Regions from separate parts of the Aureimonas sp. SA4125 genome, predicted to be linked through region 1. Evidence: predicted binding sites of a transcription regulator. Region 1 holds the regulator's gene; each other region holds the start of a gene.
What was found. Region 1 encodes LexA, which represses DNA repair genes until DNA is damaged. Its sites were predicted from a motif close to TGTTCNNNNTGTGTTCNG; they were not measured.
Positions count from the first base shown of each region.

Region 1 (2,266 bases):
GAGGGCCTTTCCGGAACAGCCGGGTGCTGGCTTCGAGGCGCCGGCTGGCCGGCCGGCGCTCTCGTTTCAATGCGAAGCGCTTTCACCGGCCCCGGACAAAGGGTCAAATTTCCCCGCCAGGGTCACGGCCGCCGCCGACTCTGCTCCGACCGCCGACAATGCCACGGCGCCAGGCCTTCCGCCCGCCGGGGCAAAGACCTTTCAGTCCGCTGGCGTAAAACCCACGACAATCGCCAGTTCGCGACGACAAAGGCCGATGGCCTTCTGCCGTGCGACGACGAGAGGCGGTATCCGGGTGACCTGGACCGACGACTATCGGCAAACCGGCCGGGCCTGCGACGAGGGAGATGTCGCCATCGTGGCGCGCGCCATCCGGCTCGATGCCTGCCGCTCCGGCGCGATGTTGCTGACGCTCAAGACCCTGCGCCGAAGCGGCTCGATCGCCGTCTACGGCGATGGCCCCGGGCCGCGCCAGGTGGCATCGATCGATTCCGCGCCTGAGCCCTGGAATCGCCACCGCGACGCACCCTGGCCGGAGACCTGGCGGAACCCCTCGACCGCGGTGTCATCGCAACCAGACGTGTCGGCACAACCGGACTCGTCGGCACAGCCGGACTCGTCGGCGCAATCGGACCCGGCGGATTCGCTCCTCGGCGTCAGCCCCGCAGGCGAGCGGATCACGCCTGACGGCCGGCAGACTACACCGACGTTGGCCCAGCCCGCATCGGCTGCATCCTCGTCTCCATGACGCAACCGGGGAGGGATGCACCGGCGGGCAGGCGCGATGTCCTGCGAGAGGCCCCGGCGTTTGTCAGTACCGTCGAATCAGCCCGACGAGGCGGCCCTGGACCTTGACCCGGTCCGATCCGAAGATGCGGGTCTCATAGGCCGGGTTTGCCGCTTCCAAGGCGATGGTGTTGCCGCGACGGCGAAAGCGCTTCAGCGTCGCCTCCTCCTCGTCGACGAGGGCGACGACGATGTCTCCAGGCGTCGCCGTGTCGGCACGCCGGATGACGACGGTGTCGCCGTCGAGGATGCCCGCCTCGATCATCGAGTCGCCCTTGACCTCCAGGGCGAAGTGTTCGCCCGCACCCAGCATGTCGGGCGGCACGAAGATCTGCTGCGTGTTGTTCTGGATCGCGGCGATCGGAACGCCCGCGGCGATGCGACCCATCATCGGAATGCCGACCGCGCTGTTCTCGTTGGAGACGGCGCGCGGGCGCTTCTGCAGGGAGGCGACTTCGGCCACCGGCTCGGTGCGGGCCCGGGAGTTCTCGACGATGCTCGGCGTGAACGCCGTCCGCTTCGGCATCTGCGTCACCGAATCGGGCAGTCGCAACACTTCCAGCGCGCGAGCGCGATTCGGCAGGCGGCGAATGAAGCCGCGTTCTTCGAGTGCGGTGATCAGCCGGTGGATGCCGGATTTCGACCGGAGGTCCAGCGCATCCTTCATCTCGTCGAAGGACGGCGGCACGCCGACTTCCTGCAACCGTCCATGAATGAACATCAGCAGATCGTGCTGCTTGCGCGTCAGCATCGGTGAGAATCCCTATAAAACAAAACCTGAACAAACCTATCTGTTCTAGTTGTGTTCCGCAAGGGGCGGTGGCGCGACTGCCTCAGTCGAGCAGGATGTAGCGGCAGGGGTCGCCGGCTCTTGCGGCGGACGCGAACGGCTCGCGCCGGAGCAGTACGTCGGCCCGGGCATAGACCGAGAGGAGGGAGGAGTCCTGGCGTGTGATGGGCATGACGACCGGTGTCAGGGCCTCTCTCTCGCCAAGCGTCGCGCGGATGAAATCGGCACGCAGATCATTGGCCGGCATATCGGTGCCGAGAACGGCGTTGCGGTACATCGGAGCGCTCGGGCATCCGGCCAGCGTCGATACGAGGGGTCTCAGGAAGAGCGTCGCCGCCACGAGGCTGGACGCGGGATTTCCGGGAAGTCCGACAAGTCGCATCGAGCCGATGCGACCTGCCATCAGCGGCTTGCCCGGACGCATGGCGACCTTCCAGAAATCCGGCGTGACGCCCTTCTGCGCGAACACGTCGGCGACGAGGTCGTGGTCCCCGACGGAGGCGCCGCCGATGGTGACGAAGATGTCGACGTGCTCGGCGAGGGCGCGGTCGAGAAAGCCGCCGATCTCGGCGGCATCGTCGCGCGCGATGCCGTAGTCGAGGGCCACGCCGCCGGCCGACGTCACCATCGCCGCGACGCCATAGGAATTCGACGCGACGATCTGCGACGGACCGATGCTCTCGCCGGGCA
Region 1 is NZ_AP025032.1:2,404,301-2,406,566, reverse strand. It holds gene Sa4125_RS11150 (ComEC/Rec2 family competence protein) at 1-748, shown strand, start outside; gene lexA (transcriptional repressor LexA) at 812-1,537, opposite strand; gene glp (gephyrin-like molybdotransferase Glp) at 1,620-2,266, opposite strand, start outside.

Region 2 (2,266 bases), 170 kb from region 1:
CCAGGCAAACACCTTGTCGCGCGTGCCGTGCGCCAGAAGAAGCGGGATGCGGCGGGTCCCGGCAGCTTTGCGCAGGGACGCAAGCTTTGACGGCGGCGTGTTGGCGCTGAGCATCACCAGTCCGTCGATCGCATCGATGACGCCGGCGTCGCCTGCGAGGTCCCAGCAGAACTCGCCGCCCATCGAGGCGCAGGCGAGAACGATCGTGGCCGCCGGGTGATCCCGCCGATGCGTTTCGAGGAGCGTTCCGATCCTGGTGCGGTCCACGCTCCCGAAGCCGCCCGCATCGGCCGTGAGATAGAGGCCGCCGGAGCGAAGCATCAGGTTTTTCAGCCGGTTGAAATTGCCGCCGAAGGTGCGGTCGTTCATGCCCAGCCGTCGGTCGCCGTTCCGGCCGTGGATGAAGAGGACGATGCTGCCGGGCGACTTTGTGTCGCCGACGGTCACGATCTTCAATGGCCCGGCCGGTGTCGATACGACGGACTCTTCCTGGCGCGCGAGCGGCGCAAGGTCGACATAGGAGGGCTTCACCCGTCGCTCCGGGATCTCGTCGCGGCCGTTGATGTCGCGAAGCTCGGAGTAGTCGACGTCGATGAGGTCGCCGTCGTCGCTGATGGCGGTCAGCGGCGGATAGGCGAAGAGCGCGTCCTTGAAAGGTGCAAGCTGCGCCGGCGCGGCAGGCGCTTGGTCCGCCAGAAACGCCAGTGCGGCGAAGGCGAGGACGGCGCGGGAGAGAAGCATTACGGCCATGCCGGTTTCCTTGCCGAAACTGGCGCGACGCGCAAGCCACGCAGGGGTCGAAAACTGTTGGTAGTTGCTGTCTGCGCCGCCTTTTGAGCGCTGCCGGGTTGAAGAACATTTCGTGAAAGTATAGTCCATTGCCGTGATACCTCATCCCGCCAAGGGCTCGGAAACAAGGCAGCTTGCAGCGCATCATGAGCGATGATCTCTTCTCCGGAGGCGCGGCCGCCAAGGTGCGCACTGTCAGGTCCCCGGCCCGGCCAAAGGCGGTCGACGCGCTGTCGGCGGCGAAGGCTGCGGCGCCGGGATCGGCGGAGGCGAGCTACACCGCGGCCGACATCGAGGTGCTGGAGGGCCTGGAGCCGGTGCGCCGTCGGCCCGGCATGTATATCGGCGGAACCGATGAGAAGGCGATGCACCACCTCTTCGCCGAGGTGATCGACAACGCCATGGACGAGGCCGTCGCCGGCCACGCGAATTTCATCGAGGTCTCGCTGGAGGCCGACGGCTATCTCGCCGTCACCGACAACGGCCGCGGCATCCCGGTCGACCCGCATCCGAAATACACCAACCGCTCGGCGCTGGAGGTCATCATGACCACGCTGCATGCCGGCGGAAAGTTCGATTCAAAGGTCTACGAGACCTCCGGCGGGCTGCACGGCGTCGGCGTCTCGGTCGTCAACGCATTGTCGTCGCGGCTCGAAGTGGAAGTCGCGCGCAACCGCAAGCTCTACCGCCAGGTCTACGAGCGCGGTCATGCCGTCGGTCCGCTGGAGGAAGTCGGCGAGGTCCACAATCGCCGCGGCACGAAGGTGCGCTTCCTGCCGGACACGCAGATCTTCGGCGCGAACGCCGCCTTCGACCCGGCGCGTCTCCTGCAGATGGCGCGGTCCAAGGCCTATCTCTTCGGCGGCGTCGAAATCCGCTGGGCCTGCGATCCCGCGCTCCTGCCCGCCGACGGCAAGACGCCGGCGCGCGCGACATTCCACTTTCCCGGCGGCCTCAAGGACTATCTCGAAGGCTCTCTCGGTGACGAGCAGCGCGTCACCAGCCAGACCTTTGCCGGCCGGACCGAGAAGGTCTCCGGCCACGGCGCGGTCGAATGGGCTGTCAGCTGGACGGGCGGCGACGGTTTCGTCCGCTCCTACTGCAACACCATCCCGACGCCTGAAGGCGGCACGCACGAAGCCGGCCTGCGTTCGGTCCTGACGCGCGGGCTGAAGGCGTTTGCGGAAGTCTCCGGCAACAAGAAGGCCGCCGCCGTCATCGCCGACGACGTGATGATCTCGGCCTCGGCCATGCTGTCGATCTTCATCCGCGAGCCGGAATTCGTCGGGCAGACCAAGGACCGCCTTGCCACCGCCGAGGCGCAGCGCATCGTCGAGAGCTCGATCCGCGACAGCTTCGACATCTGGCTCGCCTCCTCGCCGCAGGATGCGGCAAGGCTGATCGACTGGGTTGTCGACCGCGCCGACGAGCGGCTGCGGCGGCGCCAGGAAAAGGAAGTCAACCGCAAGAGCGCGAC
Region 2 is NZ_AP025032.1:2,230,868-2,233,133, reverse strand. It holds gene Sa4125_RS10335 (alpha/beta hydrolase) at 1-750, opposite strand, end outside; gene parE (DNA topoisomerase IV subunit B) at 936-2,266, shown strand, end outside.
Region 2: a site for LexA is predicted at 852-869, ahead of parE (DNA topoisomerase IV subunit B). Genes of this name have one in related genera too.

Region 3 (2,266 bases), 1.8 Mb from region 1:
CGCAGGAGCGACAGGACGTGGCGGTAGCGGCCAGGATAATGCCGGAGCAGCCATTCCTTGAAGATCGGGCTGACCTCCAGCGGCAGGCGCAAGAGCACCCATCCGGCCTCGCGAGCCCCGGCGGCATGCGCCGCATCGAGCAGTCGCTCGATCTCGTGGTCGGTGAGACCCGGGATGATCGGCGCCGTCATCACCATGGTCGGGATGCCGGCCTCGCTGAGCGCCTTCACCGCGTCGAGGCGTTTTGCCGGCGTTGCCGCACGGGGCTCCATCGCCCGCGCCAGCGTCCGGTCGAGCGTCGTCACCGACAGCGCCACCTTGGCCAGACCCTTGGCCGCCATGCGCGAGAGAATGTCGATGTCACGCGTGACCAGCGCCGACTTGGTGACGATTCCCACCGGATGGTTCGCCGCCTCCAGCACTTCCAGCACTTCGCGCATGATCCGCCAGCTCTTTTCGATCGGCTGGTAGGGATCGGTGTTCGTGCCGATGGCGATCGATTTCGGGACATAGCCGGGCTTCGACAGCTCGCGTTCGAGAAGCTCGGCGGCGTTGGGCTTGGCGAAGAGCTTGGTCTCGAAGTCGAGGCCCGGCGACATTCCCATATAGGCATGGCTCGGACGGGCGAAGCAGTAGACGCAGCCGTGCTCGCAGCCGCGATAGGGATTGACCGAGCGGTCGAAGGAGATGTCGGGCGAGGTATTGCGCGAGATGATCGTCTTCGGCTTCTCGACCTGCACGTCCGTCGTGAACGCCGGCAGCTCGTCGAGCGAGTTCCAGCCGTCGTCATAGGCGCTGCGCGCAAACGGCTCGAACCGTCCCGTCGGGTTCACACCCGAGCCGCGGCCGCGCCGCCGCTCGAAACCGATGCGCAGGCCCGACTCGGCGATGACGTGCTGGGCAATGTCGATGCCGTTGGGTCCGGAAAACGCTGCCCGGTCGGCGACTCTGACGTCCTGCATGGCAATCCCTTCCGATCCCGGTGATCCGTGTGTGAATGAAAACCTAATACCGAGAAGAGAACATTACAAGAACAAATAGGGCGGAACTTTGGTTGCACTGGCGGTATCGGCCGGTATCGGCTAGAGCCAGACCATGGTGTCGGTGATGATCGAAGCTGGGGAAGACCCGCATGCGCTGGCGGCGAGCCTGTCGACGCTGGTTGCGGGCGCCGTCGAGGGCATGGTGCGGGAGGTCGTCGTGATCGACCGGGGCCTCGACGCCGCGACGCGCGAGATTGCCGATCATGCCGGCTGCCGGATCGTGCCCGGTAGCGACCTTGCCGGCACCGTCTCGGCGTCGCGCGGCGACTGGGTGCTGCTGCTGGAAGCCGGCGCACGGCTGTCGCTCGACTGGGTCGAGGCGGTGGCGACCCATATCGGCGATGTCGAGAAGCGGGGGCTGACGCCCCGCGCCGCGCGCTTCTCGCGTGCCAAGCGCGACCGTCCCGGTCTTCTGGCGCGCCTCACGGGGCGACGGACGGCCCTCGTCGAAGGCCTGCTCGTGCCTAAACCCCAGGCGATCGGGCTGGCGAAGCGGGCGGCGACGCTGGAGGCGATGGGCCGCGGCGTCGCGACGACGCGGCTGGTGGCCTCGCTGCGGCCGCGGCTCGCACCCTCCCGCCGCTGATCCTGCTCAGACCGGTTTGCCGCCGCGCCGCAGGTGCTCGTCCAGCCGCGGCATGATCTCGACGAAATTGCAGGGGCGGTGGCGGTAGTCGAGCTGTGCCGAAAGGATGAGGTCCCAGCCATCGCGGCAGGCCCCGGGCGAGCCCGGCAGGACGAAGACGAAGGTGGCGTTGATGACGCCGCCGGTCGCCCGCGACTGGATCGTCGAGACCCCGATCTTGTCGAAGGACACGCGATGGAAGACCGCGGAGAACCCGTCCATGCGCTTGTCGAAGATCGGCTCGAGCGCCTCGGGCGTCACGTCGCGGCCGGTGAAGCCGGTGCCGCCGGTCGTGATCACCACGTCGATTGCGCGATCCTGCGCCCAGGCGACAACCTGCGCACGAATGGCCTCGATCTCGTCGGGGACGATCGCCCGGTCGGCGAGGCTGTGGCCTGCCGCGGTCAGCCGCTCGGCGAGCGTGTCGCCCGACTTGTCGTCGGCGGGAGTCCGGGTGTCGGAGACGGTCAGCACCGCGATCGACAGGGGGATGAAGGCGCGGTCGGTCATCTCAATTCGTCCTGTCCAACGGTTGGCGGTGCGGGCTGGGCATCAGCCGGGTCGGGAATATCCAGTAGCTGGGATAATGGCGGGCAAG
Region 3 is NZ_AP025032.1:650,242-652,507, forward strand. It holds gene Sa4125_RS02950 (PA0069 family radical SAM protein) at 1-962, opposite strand, end outside; gene Sa4125_RS02955 (glycosyl transferase family 2) at 1,096-1,629, shown strand; gene moaB (molybdenum cofactor biosynthesis protein B) at 1,636-2,178, opposite strand; gene Sa4125_RS02965 (4-(cytidine 5'-diphospho)-2-C-methyl-D-erythritol kinase) at 2,180-2,266, opposite strand, start outside.
Region 3: a site for LexA is predicted at 1,019-1,036, ahead of Sa4125_RS02950 (PA0069 family radical SAM protein). Genes of this name have one in related genera too.